Regions from separate parts of the Clostridium malenominatum genome, predicted to be linked through region 2. Evidence: a T-box and tRNA genes for the amino acid it is inferred to sense, from the RefSeq annotation. Region 2 holds a T-box; the other holds one or more tRNA genes.
What was found. A T-box is a leader RNA that pairs with one kind of tRNA and senses whether it is charged. The one in region 2 lies ahead of thrS (threonine--tRNA ligase), so its partner is inferred to be a tRNA-Thr.
Positions count from the first base shown of each region.

Region 1: it has a tRNA-Thr gene. The T-box ahead of thrS (threonine--tRNA ligase) is inferred to sense a tRNA for this amino acid. The anticodon was not compared.

Region 1 is NZ_BAAACF010000003.1:354,298-361,815, forward strand. Features, by position in the region: gene metK (methionine adenosyltransferase) at 1-830, opposite strand, end outside; SAM riboswitch class I at 903-1,004, opposite strand; tRNA gene ABDZ69_RS13530 (tRNA-Tyr) at 1,115-1,199, opposite strand; tRNA gene ABDZ69_RS13535 (tRNA-Thr) at 1,205-1,279, opposite strand; tRNA gene ABDZ69_RS13540 (tRNA-Tyr) at 1,320-1,404, opposite strand; tRNA gene ABDZ69_RS13545 (tRNA-Thr) at 1,410-1,484, opposite strand; gene ABDZ69_RS13550 (tRNA 2-thiocytidine biosynthesis TtcA family protein) at 1,722-2,441, shown strand; gene yyaC (spore protease YyaC) at 2,502-3,029, shown strand; gene mreB (rod shape-determining protein) at 3,056-4,090, opposite strand; gene spoIIID (sporulation transcriptional regulator SpoIIID) at 4,179-4,433, opposite strand; gene ABDZ69_RS13570 (peptidoglycan DD-metalloendopeptidase family protein) at 4,544-5,266, opposite strand; gene spoIID (stage II sporulation protein D) at 5,417-6,454, opposite strand; gene murA (UDP-N-acetylglucosamine 1-carboxyvinyltransferase) at 6,521-7,518, opposite strand, start outside.
Region 2 is NZ_BAAACF010000001.1:507,708-515,225, forward strand. Features, by position in the region: gene ABDZ69_RS02580 (DUF6873 family GME fold protein) at 1-644, opposite strand, end outside; gene ytxC (putative sporulation protein YtxC) at 771-1,676, shown strand; T-box leader at 1,729-1,941, shown strand; gene thrS (threonine--tRNA ligase) at 1,999-3,906, shown strand; ribosomal protein L20 leader region at 3,948-4,082, shown strand; gene infC (translation initiation factor IF-3) at 4,104-4,625, shown strand; gene rpmI (50S ribosomal protein L35) at 4,648-4,845, shown strand; gene rplT (50S ribosomal protein L20) at 4,876-5,235, shown strand; gene ABDZ69_RS02610 (TrkH family potassium uptake protein) at 5,351-6,697, shown strand; gene ABDZ69_RS02615 (potassium channel family protein) at 6,711-7,373, shown strand; gene ABDZ69_RS02620 (TrmH family RNA methyltransferase) at 7,386-7,518, shown strand, end outside.

The sequences.
Region 1 (7,518 bases), on a different contig from region 2:
GTAGGATCTTTTCCTGAGAAAGCTCCACCACCGTGTCTTCCATATCCTCCATAGGTATCAACTATTATTTTTCTTCCTGTTAAGCCAGCATCTCCTTGAGGTCCACCTACAACGAATCTTCCCGTTGGATTTATATAGTATTTTGTATTTTCGTCTAGGAGTTCTTGAGGAACCACTTCATTAACTACGTATTTTAGTATATCTTTTTCTATCTCTTCCCTAGTAACCTCTGGACTATGTTGGGTAGATACTACTATAGTGTCTATTCTAACTGGCTTTCCATCTTCATACTCTACCGTAACCTGAGTTTTTCCGTCTGGTCTTAAGTATGAAAGTGTACCATCTTTTCTAACTTCTGATAACTTTCTAGCAAGTTTGTGAGCAGTAGCTATTGGCATTGGCATATATTCCGGAGTTTCATTTGTAGCAAATCCAAACATCATACCTTGGTCTCCAGCACCTATAGCTTCTTCTACATCCTTTTCTCCTTTTTTAGATTCTAAGGATTCATTTACTCCCATGGCAATGTCTGGTGATTGTTCATTAATTGATGTTAATATAGCACAAGTATCACTATCGAAGCCATATTTAGCTCTTGTGTAACCTATGGATTCTATAGTTTCTCTAACAATTTTAGGAATGTCTACATAACAATTAGTTGTTATCTCTCCAACAACTAAAACCATCCCTGTAGTTACTGTAGTTTCACAAGCTACTCTTCCTTTAGGATCTTTTTCAAGTATAGCATCTAACACCGAGTCAGAAATCTGATCACATATCTTATCTGGATGCCCTTCTGTTACTGATTCTGAAGTAAACAATTTTCTCATCTTTTTACCCTCCAATTTAATTTTTATAAAAATAAAACCCCTTCGATAAGAAGAGGTAACAATGTTCCTTTTCTCTTATCTTGCAGATATTATCTGCTGGAATTGGCACCTTAGCATAATAGCTGGTTGCCGGGTTTCATAGGGCCCATTTCCCTCCACCTCTCTTGATAAGAGCTTTTTATTCTATTTTACTCTAAAAACTATAGCATAACCTCATTACCGTGTCAACGGGGAATTTTTTACTTAATCAAAATAAAAAAGACACTATCAACAGTGTCTTTTTTTGGTGGAAGTGGATGGATTCGAACCATCGAAGGTACTACCAACAGATTTACAGTCTGCCCCCTTTAGCCACTCGGGAACACTTCCATATATGGAGCTGGCAATAGGAATCGAACCTACAACCTGCTGATTACAAGTCAGCTGCTCTACCGTTGAGCCATGCCAGCATATTTAATAACTTAACAATCTAAAAATATTAATTAAAATTGGTGGAAGTGGATGGATTCGAACCATCGAAGGTACTACCAACAGATTTACAGTCTGCCCCCTTTAGCCACTCGGGAACACTTCCATTTGTGGAGCTGGCAATAGGAATCGAACCTACAACCTGCTGATTACAAGTCAGCTGCTCTACCGTTGAGCCATGCCAGCACATTTCATTATTAATATTCTTAATTTGTTAACAAGCAATAGTATACATTCTTATTTAATAAAATTCAACCTCGAAAACAGCCATTATGGGCAATGTAACGATTATTACTCTATATTACTCTTATTTCCTTCACATTTCTTCAAATTAATGCATTTAATATAATTATATTCTTTATTTGTTTATAACTTTATATTATAATGCTAGTAGAATATTCGAAAGCTGATAAGGAGATAACTATGCAAAAACTTCTAAGCAAATTAAGAAGAGCTGTAAATGATTTTAAATTAATAGAAAGTGGGGACAAAGTTGCAATAGGCTTATCTGGAGGTAAAGATAGTCTTACTTTACTACATTTGTTAAGTAGGTATAGAACTTTTTCTCCAGAACCCTTTGAATTAATTGTTATTACTATTGATCCTAAAACAGGTGCAGATTTCTCACCATTAGAAAAGTTATGCAATGAACTAAATGTTCCATTTTATTTGATAGAATCTAATATTAAAGAAATAGTTTTTGATATTAGAAAAGAAAAAAATCCTTGCTCTTTATGTGCTAATTTAAGAAGAGGAGTATTAAATGAAAAAGCAAAAGATCTAGGTTGCACTAAAATAGCCTTAGGTCATCATAAAAATGATGCTATAGAAACTCTATTGATGTCTATGTTCTATGAAGGCAGAATAAATAGTTTCTCACCTAAAACCTATTTAAGCAGAAAAGATATAACCGTCATAAGACCTATGGTGTATATAGATGAATTAGAAATTAAAAGCACTGCAGCAAAATATGAGTTTCCTATAATACACAATCCTTGTCCTGCAAATGGACTTACTAAAAGACAATACATGAAGGATTTAACCTATGCACTAGAGAAGGACATTCCCGGATTAAAAGACCATCTACTAGGAGCTTTGATGAACATAGAACAGCTAAATATTTGGGACAAAAGTAAGTTTTAGTTAATTATATTAATATTAAGCCACCCTCTCTCATATACATTATTAGGGAGGTGTGGCTATTTGAATATAATTCGAGCACATTATAAAGACCAGGCTTGTTTTTATAAGATAGGCAATTTTATATGCAATTATGTTGATGTTAATACAGTTATAGTATGTATAGGTACTGATAGATGTATAGGAGATAGCTTAGGTCCATTAGTAGGTACATTTTTAACCGAAAAGAATTTCCCTCTTCCTATATATGGAACAATCTCCGATCCTATACATGCTTTAAATATTGATAGGAAACTAACAGAAATTAAATATGCTCACCCTAATGCAAAGATTATTGCCATAGATGCCTGCCTAGGTCATGAGAATAATATAGGTGAAATACATGCAAGAGATTGTCCAATTCAACCTGGGAAAGGCGTTGGCAAAAAACTCCCTCCTGTAGGTGAATCCTCTATAATAGCAATCGTAGATTCTTCGGAAAATAATATATTTAGCAATACTAGAATAAGATTAGATTTTATATTCAAGCTAGCTAACGCAATAACACAAGCACTATTTCTTGGATATGAATCAAAAAAAGCAAAGAGTTAATCACTTTGCTTTTTGTTAATTCATTATTAATTCATTAAGTTTATATCATCGTTTGTCATACTTAAGTCTAGCTTATCCACAAAATCTAAAACCTTACCTGTACCTAAAGCCACACATGAAACTGCATCTTCTGCTACATAGACAGGAACCTTTGTAACTTCTTGTATGAGTTTATCAAGACCATTTAATAAAGCTCCCCCACCAGTCATTACAATACCTTTATCTGCTATATCAGCTGCTAGTTCAGGTGGAGTTTTTTCCAATACCGAATGTGTGCATTCTGCTATAGCATTTACTGGCTCACTTAAAGCCTCTCTCATCTCTTCAGAAGACACTGTTATATTTTTAGGAAGGCCCGTAACTAAATCTCTTCCTCTTATTTCCATACTTATTTCTTCATCTCTTTTATAAGCTGAGCCAATATTAATTTTTAAATCCTCTGCTGTTCTTTCTCCTATCATTAACTTATGTTTTTTCCTTATGTATCTTATTATAGCTTCATCAAACTTATCTCCAGCTATTTTTATAGAAGCTCTAACAACTATTCCTCCTAAGGATATAACAGCAATGTCTGTAGTTCCTCCTCCTATATCTATTACCATACTTCCACTAGCCTTTGTTATGTCAAGGCCTGACCCAATAGCCGCCGCTAAAGGCTCTTCAATTAGAAATACTTTTTTAGCTCCTGCATTTTTTGCAGCATCTATTACGGCTCTTTTTTCAACTCCTGTAGCTTCACAAGGAATACATACTACAACTCTTGGTGATACAATCTTTCTTTTTCCACACACTTTTCTTATAAAATACTTAAGCATTTTTTCTGTTAGATCATAGTCTGATATAACTCCATCTTTTAGTGGCCTTATTGCCACTATGTTACCTGGAGTTCTACCTATCATTTGCCTAGCTTCTTCCCCAACGGCTAAAACTTTATTTTTGCTTTTATCTATAGCCACCACTGAAGGATCCTTTAATACAACACCTTTTCCTTTTATGAACACTAACACTGTTGCAGTTCCTAAATCTATCCCCATATCTGTTCCAATATTGAAGAAAAACATCCCTATTATTCACTCCTACTCTTTCGTTATATTTTTATTGAATTATTCCTTATCAATACCATATAATTCAATTATAATAGGAATGTGTCTATCCTTCAATAGTCTTGTACTTCATTTTGGTAGCTTTTCCACCTCTTATATGTCTTTCAGATTTATTGTAATCCATTATAATTTTGGCTTCATTGGCAATTTCGGGATTTATTTTCGGTAATCTCTCAGTCATATCTTTATGAACTGTGCTTTTACTTACTCCAAATACCTTTGCTGTTTTTCTAATAGTAGCTTTTGAGCTTATTATATAATTTGCTACTTCCAATACTCTTTCCTCAATATAGTCCTTCAAAGTGCTGCCTCCTTAATCTTATCTATTTATAAATATGCTTTTACACAATCTTAAATTACATTTGGTAAGCCATTTCCTCATGTAAATGAGGAAAATGGCTAGTCTTTACCTTAATACTGTATGTATTTTGATGGATTTACGAATTCATTATTATTCATTACAGCAAAGTGCAAATGATCTCCGTAACTTTCATAGGATGCTCTTATAGTAGTTTTTCCTACACTTCCTATTTTAGTTCCTCTTTTTACATTTTGACCTTTGCTTATTGATACTTTTGAATCCAAGTTAGCATAAATGGTTTTTAGTCCATTTTGATGGTTTATAATAACTTGCACTCCATCTATGCTATCATTTTCAATACTTTCTACTTTACCTTCCATAACAGCCATTACTGGTTTGCCAACTTCGCATTTTATATCCATACCAAAGTTTGGTCTATAGCTATTAGTGGATTTCCAAAATACTGGCTCTTCAGAGTAAGCTCTTGCTAAAATTCCTTCTACCGGTTTTATAAACTTTGTGCTTACAGTTGTAGTAACTTCTGAAACTTTATCCTCTTCTGTTTTATTCTCAGTTACCTCAGCTCGATCTTTGTCATTTCTAACTTGAAGAGCATTATCAAAATCTTCATAAGGTTTTTCTGTAATTTCACCTATTTCTATTCCTGTATCATTTACAATATTAGGATCCTTAGATGATAAGTTCCCTTTTCCTGTATTCCTAGATACAAAAACTGCTACCGTAGCTAAAATGCATAGGCATAGGAATAATATTACATAAAACCCCTCCCTTTTAATAAAGTTTGAAAATCTTTTAGAGAATTTTTTATCCATATGAACACCTCCTTTTTGTAGTTTGTCCAGTACATAGTAAAAAATACATATTTTATATAAATTTATTTCTATTTATTTCTATATTTTTTTACTTATTTTGACTTAAAAGAAAAGAAGCTGTCGACTAATGTTTAGTTGACAGCTTATTTTCTATAATTCCGTGTATTTTCCTATTTGAACACCTTTATAATAGTGACTTATTATATATTTATAGTCCTTCCCATTTTTCCCCAAAGAATTTGCTCCCCATTGACTCATTCCTACCCCATGCCCATATCCCTTACATATTATCTCTACAGTGTTTCCATTAAAAACAAAACTAAAATTAGTAGAGTTCAGTCCCATAATACTTCTAAATTTTGTTCCAGTTATTGTGGTTTTGCCTATTTGTAATTCCTTTACTCCGCCTGCTGAAGTTCTATTTTTTATTTTAATATTATTTTTCAAATTACTAGAAGAGGTAATTGAGTTGGGGTAATAGCTATTAATCATCTTAACAAAGTTAGCATTAGTATATCTTAAACTTGATGTAAACTTTGGGGCAACTTCTTCTCCAGTGCTTTCTACGCTTTGCAAATAAGGAACCGATTGGGAAAACACCTCTTCTGAGCTTTCAGTTTTTCCACCACTTACAGCAAAGTAATATATATCCTTAGCTATACTGTTGTTATATACAATTACTTCTTCTTTTGTTTTTAAAACAGCCTCTTCAATTTTACTCCAATACTCATTTCCTTTACTTTCAGGCCATGCCTTAAATCTATCTTCCTTAGATATATAGGCTTGACAATGTACTGTATCACAGATATCACCTTCATTAATTTGTCCACATCCATTTCCTCCAACAGACTCCATATGGGCTAAGGCATAAGTTCTCGCTGCTACCGCTTGAGCCTTTAAAGCTTCAATGTTAAATTCTGCCGGCATTTCCGCTGCCACTACTCCTTTAATATATTCTTCTATGTCCATTTCTTCTATGGTTTTAGTTTTTGTTCTGTATACCCTTATTTTTAGCTTATCTCTTGTTTTTAAAGTTATTTCTTGCTCCTTTACTTCAAACTCTTTTATAGCTGAAGCTTTATTACCTTCCCTTAGCATAAAATATGAAAATATAGTAGTGAAGGTAATAAATAAAAAAACCGTTATTAATAACGTGCATAAATAAAAAAATGTATTATTTTTTTTCATAGAGGTTTTCTCCTTTTTAAGCTTAAGTTATTTCTTTATAAATATATGAGAAAACCTTTTTTATTATTACACTCTATATATTTCCGCCCCTAGAGCTTTTAGCTTTTCTTCTATGGCTACATAACCTCTATCCACATGATAAATTTCCATAACCTCTGTAACTCCTTCAGCTGCTAGACCACAAAGTATTAATGCAGCCCCAGCTCTTAAATCCGTAGCTTTTACCTGGCATCCTGTAAGTTTATCTGTACCTTCTATTACAGCACTTCTACCATCAATTTTGATGTTTGCTCCCATTCTCTTCATTTCTGGTGCATGCATAAATCTATTTTCAAATATGGTTTCTGTTATAACACTGGTACCATTAACAGAAGCAAGCAGTGCCATCATTTGAGATTGCATATCTGTTGGAAACCCTGGATAAGGCATAGTTTTTATATCCACTGGTTTTAACTCTCTTCTTCCATCTAATATTAAAACATCCTTTTCAACCTCAATTACTACTCCCATCTCCGTAAGCTTTGCAATTACGGGTTTTAAATGTTCCTCATTAACTCCTATAATTTTAATTCTACTTTTAGTTATTGCACCTGCTACCATAAAAGTACCTGCTTCTATTCTGTCATATATAGGTTTATGAGTTACACCATTTAATTCTTTTACCCCAGTTATCTTTATCTTCCCTGTACCAGCTCCAGTTATCTTAGCTCCCATTTTGTTTAGATAATTAGCTAAATCTTCAATTTCAGGCTCCTCTGCTGCATTTTCAATTATAGTTTCACCTTCTGCCATAGTAGCTGCCATAATTATATTTTCAGTAGCACCCACAGAAGGGAAATCCAGATATATATTGCTTCCTATAAGTTTCTCTGCTCTAGCTTCAACATATCCATATCCTAGTTTTATCTCTGCCCCTAGTGCAGTAAATCCTTTTAAATGCAAATCTATAGGCCTTGTTCCAATGTTACATCCTCCTGGAAGAGATATTCTAACTCTTCCAAACCGAGCAAGCATGGGTCCCATAATTAAAAAAGATGCTCTTAATTTTTTTACTAAATCGCAGG
Region 2 (7,518 bases):
TCTACCCCATGCTTATGAAGAAAGGTAATTACGTCTTTTCCATGAGAGTAGTAATTCAAGTCTCCAAAAAAAGCTAATCTATTTTCATCGAGAAGTCCAGAGCATCCTCCAATAAACCCATAGTCTAGCCCCGGTAAGGATATATCGCCTGGTGGAAGTAGTAATACATCAAAATTTTCAACCTCTAAAGTTCTTGCAATGGCGATATCGCTAGTGATTATGGCATTATCATTAACTATGGCAGTAGAGCACTTGGTGTATCCTTGTTTTACATTTATTAATTTTTTATGTTTAGTCATTTCCAATAATACTTCATCTGTATATTTAATATTGTGGATAAAATAGCTTTTTAAATTAACAGCATTCAATTTAATATTTAAAGGATATTTACTTCCCAGGCTATCTTTACACAAAGATACTTTAAAATTTAAGGATGTAAAAAAATTAAAAAAAGAGTTTTCTATGTCTTTGTGAAGAATTATATTTTCATTGTCTACGATATGCATTAAAATATCTGGATGACCGCATATTGCCTTATAAATATTAGGATTAGGAGGGCATTTAATGGGTTGAAAACCTAAATTTAATAAATTAATTTCTTCTTCATCATCAATTCGATAATCGACTATTGCATAATTTTTCATAAAAACCTCCATACTATCTTATATTAATTTTAAATTATAATTAACTTATTGTCGATATTTATGTTCTTTCATTATGAATATAGCTAATAATTAAACACATACTATTTATAGAAAGGAGTGAGGAATATGCAATGTTTTAAGCTTATATACGAAAAGGATTTTGATGGACTAATAGAAGAATTGGAAGAAATGAGAGAGTATTTTAAATCTAGGCATATTGAAATAGGTATCGCTGAGAGTATGGAAGATAAAACTCACTTCATAAATATATATTTTCCAGATAAGAAGATTGAAGAAAAAGCGTTAAATATATTTCATCATCATATAGGAAATATATTATATAAAGCTTTAATAGAAGAATTTGATGAAAAATGCATGATAGACTTTATTACAGAAGCCTATTTTTTTCTGAATGAAGATGAATTAAGAGATGTAAGAATTAAAAGTTTAAATATACTTAATAATGATAAGCTCCCGATAAATGATAATAATATATTTTATATAAATAGAAAAAACGAGTTGATAGATAAAATTATTGAGTGTATAGCGGATAAAAATGAAATCAACATAAAAGGATTTTTAACTTTTAGAATTAAACCTCTTAGGGATGAAATAGAGAAAATAATAGATAAGATAGTAGAAGAGTATTTGATTGAAAAGGAATATAATGAATTTATTAAGCTTTTAAAATATTTTGTTGAGATACAAGATAGTAGAATTGAATTAGTTAATATAATTATTAAAGAGGATGGAAATTATAGTGTGTTAGACGGTGAAGGAAATAATATTATGGATGAGTTTGCTAAGGATTTTATAAATAATCAAATGGCAAGTGCCATAAATGTAGAAGATATTTTGATTAGTGGTCTTATAGCATACTGTCCTGAAAAAATAGTTATTCATGGTAGTAAAAATTCTAGGAATAATGAAATCATAAATACTATAAAAAATGTTTTTTTAAATAGAGTGTCTTTTTGTGAAAATTGTAAAATGTGTTTTGCTTCAATTAGCAAAAGAGGCGTTAAAAGATAAAAGCAAAGATATTGACAATTAAAGATATTGAGAATATAATTATTAAAAGTAAATAAAAGCTATGACAAGGAAGAGTAGATAAGTAAACTGTTAAAAGAGATGAAAACCCATAGGCTGAAAGGTTTTCTTACCAGCAATTATTGAAAACCACCTTTGAGCTGAATGCTGAAAATAAAGTAAGCAATTCCGTAGCCTGCGTTAAAGGAACAGAGAGGATAGTAGTAACTATCAACTTGGGTGGAACCGCGATTGAATCGTCCCATTATTTGGGAGGATTTTTTGTTTTTTGAAAATATTTAAATTAATATATGGGAGGTAAAACATGGTTAAAGTAACTTTAAAAGATGGAAAAATACTTGAAATAGAAAAGGGAGTTAAGGTAAGTGAAATTGCAATGAAGATTAGTCCAGCTCTTTATAAAAAAGCTGTAGGGGCTAAGATTAATGGAGAAAGTGGAGATTTGATGACTCCAGTAGAAGAAGATATAACCTTAGAGATTTTAACTTTTGATGATGAGGATGGAAGAAAGACATTAAGGCATACAGCTTCACATATACTAGCTCAAGCAGTAAAAAACTTATATCCAAATACAAAATTAGCTATAGGACCAGCTATAGACAATGGTTTCTATTATGATTTTGACACAGATGTTATATTTACACCTGAAATGTTAGAAAAAATAGAAAAAGAAATGGAAAAGATCATAAAAGAAGATTTAGCTTTAGAAAGATTTGAATTACCAAGGGATGAAGCTATAAAGTTCATGAAAGAAAAGGGAGAAGACTATAAGGTAGAATTAATAGAAGATTTACCAGAAGGAGAAACAATATCCTTTTATAAAGAGGGAGAATTTGTTGATTTATGTGCAGGACCTCATGTTCCATCTACAGGAAAAGTTAAAGCAGTAAAACTTCTTTCAGTAGCAGGTGCCTACTGGAAGGGAAGTGAAAAGAATAAGATGCTTCAAAGAATATATGGAACAGCTTTTACTAAGAAAAGCGACTTAGAAGAATATTTAAACATGTTAGAAGAAGCTAAGAAGAGAGATCATAGAAAGATAGGTAAGGAATTAGAATTATTTACTATATATGAAGAAGGTCCAGGTTTTCCGTTCTTTTTACCAAAAGGAATGACTGTAAGAAACTTGTTAGAATATTTCTGGAGAGAAAAGCATATAGAAGCTGGGTATCAAGAAATAAAGACTCCAATAATACTAAATGAGCAATTATGGCATCGTTCAGGACATTGGGATCACTATAAAGAAAACATGTACTTTACAAAAATAGATGAAGAAGATTTCGCAGTAAAGCCAATGAATTGTCCAGGGGCAATTTTAACTTATAAAAATTCATTACACTCTTATAGAGAATTTCCTTTGAGACTGGCAGAATTAGGATTAGTGCATAGACATGAGTTATCAGGTGCTCTTCACGGTATGATGAGAGTTAGATGCTTTACACAAGATGACGCTCATATATTTATGACAAGAGACCAAATCAAAGATGAGCTTTTAAAGGTTATAAAATTAATAGATGATTTCTACAAAGTATTTGGATTTGAATATCATGTAGAACTTTCAACAAGACCAGAAAACTCCATGGGCAGTGATGAAGATTGGGAAGTAGCAACTAATGGATTAAAAGATGCATTAGAAGAAATAGGTTTACCTTATAAGGTTAACGAAGGAGATGGAGCCTTCTACGGTCCTAAAATTGACTTCCATTTAAAAGATTGTATAGGAAGAACATGGCAATGTGGTACAATTCAACTTGACTTCCAAATGCCAGAAAGATTTGACTTAAGCTATGTTGGACCAGATGGAGAAAAACATAGACCGGTAATGGTTCATAGAGTTGTATTTGGAAGTATTGAAAGATTCATAGCTATCCTTATTGAAAACTATGCGGGTGCTTTTCCTGCTTGGCTTGCACCAATTCAAGTTAGGGTTATGAATATAACAGATAGCCAAAAAGAATACGCAAATGGAGTAGTAAATAAACTAAAGAACTCCGGAATAAGAGTTGAAATGGACGAAAGAAATGAAAAGATTGGATATAAAATTAGAGAAGCGCAGCTTAAGAAAATTCCTTATATGATAGTAATAGGTGATAAGGAAATGGCAGAAGAAAAGGTAGCTGTAAGATCAAGAAAAGGTGGAGATTTAGGTTCTATGGACTTAAGCCAGTTTATATCCCAATTAACTGAAGAAATAAACAATAAAAATGTTTAAAGTAGTTGTTGACAAAAAATAAATATGATAGTAAAATATATTATGTTAAGAAGAAACTAGCCGTTTCTCACCTTACAGTAATGCTAGTAAGGTTAAGAATTAAAAGTATGTGATTTATGTACTTTGATAATGTTCGTATTTTATGGGACGGCTAAGAGCCGTCCTTTTTTTATATTCTTTATTTTAACACCTGGGAGGTGAATGGTATTAATAAAGATTTCTTAGTAAATGAAGAGATTAGAGCAAAGGAACTTAGGGTTATAACAGATGAAAATGAGGCATTAGGAATAATGTCATCTGCTGAGGCTCTAAAGATTGCTGAGGAAAAAGAACTAGACTTAGTAATGATTGCTCCAACAGCAAATCCGCCTGTTTGTAAGATAATGAATTTTGGAAAGTTTATATATGAACAATCCAAAAAGGACAAAGAGGCAAAAAAGAAGCAAAAGGTTATAAGTCTAAAAGAAATCAGATTAAGCCCAACTATTGAAGAGCATGATATAGAAATAAAAACAAATCATGCTAGAAGATTTTTACTTGATGAAGATAAAGTAAAAGTCACAGTAAGATTCAGAGGTAGAGAGGCAGATTACGCTATTTCAGGGCATAAAATATTAAACTTGTTTCTGTCAAAGATTGAAGATGTATGTGTGGTTGAAAAACCAGCTAAATTAGAAGGTAGAAACATGACGATGGTTTTAGCCCCTAAAAAAGCATAAATATTGAGAGGAGGAACACATTATGCCTAAAATGAAAACCCACAGAGGTGCAGCAAAAAGATTTAAAGTTACAGGAACTGGTAAGTTAAAGAGAGCTAAAGCTTTTAAGAGCCATATATTAACAAAGAAGAGTTCTAAAAGAAAAAGAAATCTTAGACAAACTGGCTATGTATCAGAAACTCAAGAAAAAGCAATGAAGAAGTTATTACCATATCTATAAGATAGAGTTGGAAGAAGGAGGTTACGTTAAATGGCAAGAGTTAAAAGAGCCGTACACGCTCGTAAAAATCATAAAAAGGTACTTAAACTTGCAAAAGGATACTACGGTGGAAAAAGCAAGTTATTTAAAACAGCTAATGAAACAGTTATAAGAGCATTAAGAAATGCTTATGTTGGAAGAAAGTTAAAGAAGAGAGACTTTAGAAAGTTGTGGATAGCAAGAATTAATGCAGCTACAAGAATGAATGGATTATCCTATTCAAGATTCATGAATGGAATCAAGCTTGCAGGTATAGATATCAATAGAAAAATGTTATCCGAAATAGCTATAAATGATCCTAAATCTTTTGCAGATTTAGTTGAAATAGCAAAAGGAAAATTAAACGCTTAATATATAAATGCAGCCTTTATTGCTGCATTTTTGCTTTTTAGTTTTTTAGGTTTGACAATATATATATGCGTGTTATAATGTTTCATAAATTAAAGTGTACTACGAGGTGCATAAAATGAAGGTTAATATTTATAAAAATTTAAAGCTTACTCCAGTTCAAATATTAGCAATAGGTTTTGCGGTGGTAATCTTAACAGGAGCCTTTTTGTTAAATTTGCCTATAGCAACGCAAAGTGGAGAGAGAACACCATTTATAGATTCAATTTTTGTAGCAACTTCAGCTACCTGTGTTACAGGACTTGTTACTGTAGATACTGGTACCCATTGGAGTTATTTTGGTAAGACTGTTATTATGTTTTTAATTGAAATAGGAGGACTAGGATTTATGTCCTTTGCTACCTTAATTGCTCTATTATTAGGAAAGAGAATTACTTTGAAAGAAAGATTAGTAATGCAAGAAGCACTAAACTCTTATTCTATTCAAGGATTGGTTAAAATGGCTCAATATGTGTTGATGTTTACATTTTCAATACAATTAGGTGGAGCATTACTCCTATCTACTCAATTTATACCTGAGTTTGGACTAGGTAAGGGAATTTATTACAGTGTATTCCATTCCATTTCTGCCTTTTGTAATGCGGGGTTCGATTTGTTTGGTAATTTTCAAAGCTTAACTAAATACTATGATAATCATGTTATTATTTTAACAATATCCTCTCTAATTATTATTGGTGGATTAGGATTTTATGTTTGGCAGGAAATTTATAACTTTAGAGGATTAAGAAAGTTATCTTTGCATTCAAAAATAGCACTATCTGTAACGGGATTTTTATTGTTATTTGGTACAATATTAATGTTTATATTAGAATTTAATAATCCAGGTACTATGAAAAATATGTCCTTCAAAGGGAAGGTTTTATCTTCCATTTTTGCCTCTGTAACCCCTAGAACTGCTGGATTTAACTCCATATCAACAGCGGATATGAGCACAGCAGGAAAGTTTTTAACTATAATATTAATGTTTATAGGTGGTTCCTCGGGTTCTACAGCAGGTGGTATAAAAGTTACTACAGCAGGATTACTTGTATTAACTGTATTGTCTATTGTTCGAGGAAGAGAAGATACAGAGATTTATAAGAAAAGAATATCTAAGGACACTATATATAAATCTTTAGCAATTACGGTAATTAGTCTAGGACTTGTAATTTTCGTGACCATGGTACTATCTATAACAGAAACTGGAGTTTCATTGGAATACTTGCTTTATGAGGCTACATCTGCCTTTGCTACAGTGGGTATGACATTAGGGCTTACAACAGAATTGAGTTTTACAGGTAAGGCGATTATAGTCTTTACCATGTATGCAGGAAGAGTTGGTCCTTTGACTTTATTCTTAGCTCTGTCGAGAAGAAAGGTTTCAAATAATATTAAATATCCAGAAGAAAAGATATTAGTTGGGTAGGAGGGTAATTTAAATGGTAAAAAAACAATTTGTAGTTATAGGTTTAGGTAGATTTGGAAGTTCTGTGGCTAAAACTTTATATTCACTTGGAAATGATGTATTAGCTGTAGATTCTAATGAAGATATAGTTCAAAATATATCAGATAATGTTACTCATTCTGTGCAATTAGATGCAACAGATGAACATAGTTTGAAATCCTTAGGAATTAGTAATTTTGACGTAGGGGTAGTTACTATTGGTTCAGATATACAGGCTAGTGTAATGGCAACTTTAATAGTTAAAGAATTAGGTGTTAAGTATATAATTGCAAAAGCTAACAGTGAGTTACATGCCAAGGTTTTATATAAAATAGGAGCAGATAGAGTTATATTGCCAGAAAGAGATATGGGAGTGAGAGTAGCTCATAATCTAGTTTCTGCAAATATTTTAGATTATATTGAATTGTCACCAGAGTATAATATAGCTGAAATAGTAACTCCAAAGGAATGGCATGGAAAAAGTTTAGAGGATTTAAATTTAAGAGCTAAGTATGGAATAAATGTAGTTGCAATTAAAAGGGGTAATGAAATAAATGTAACTCCGCCAGCAAATGGAGAAGTTGAAGCTGGAGATATTGTGGTTGCTATAGGAGAATCTGAAAGCTTAAATAAATTAGAAGATTTAATTTCTAAATAAAGGGTGAATGGGTTGGAATTTATAGCTAGTAAAGATAATTCTTTATTTAAAGAATTAAAAAGATTAAAAGAAAAAAAACATAGAGTTAAAGAGGGAAAGTTTTTAGTAGAGGGTTTTAGATTTGTCGAAGAAGCCTTAAACTCAG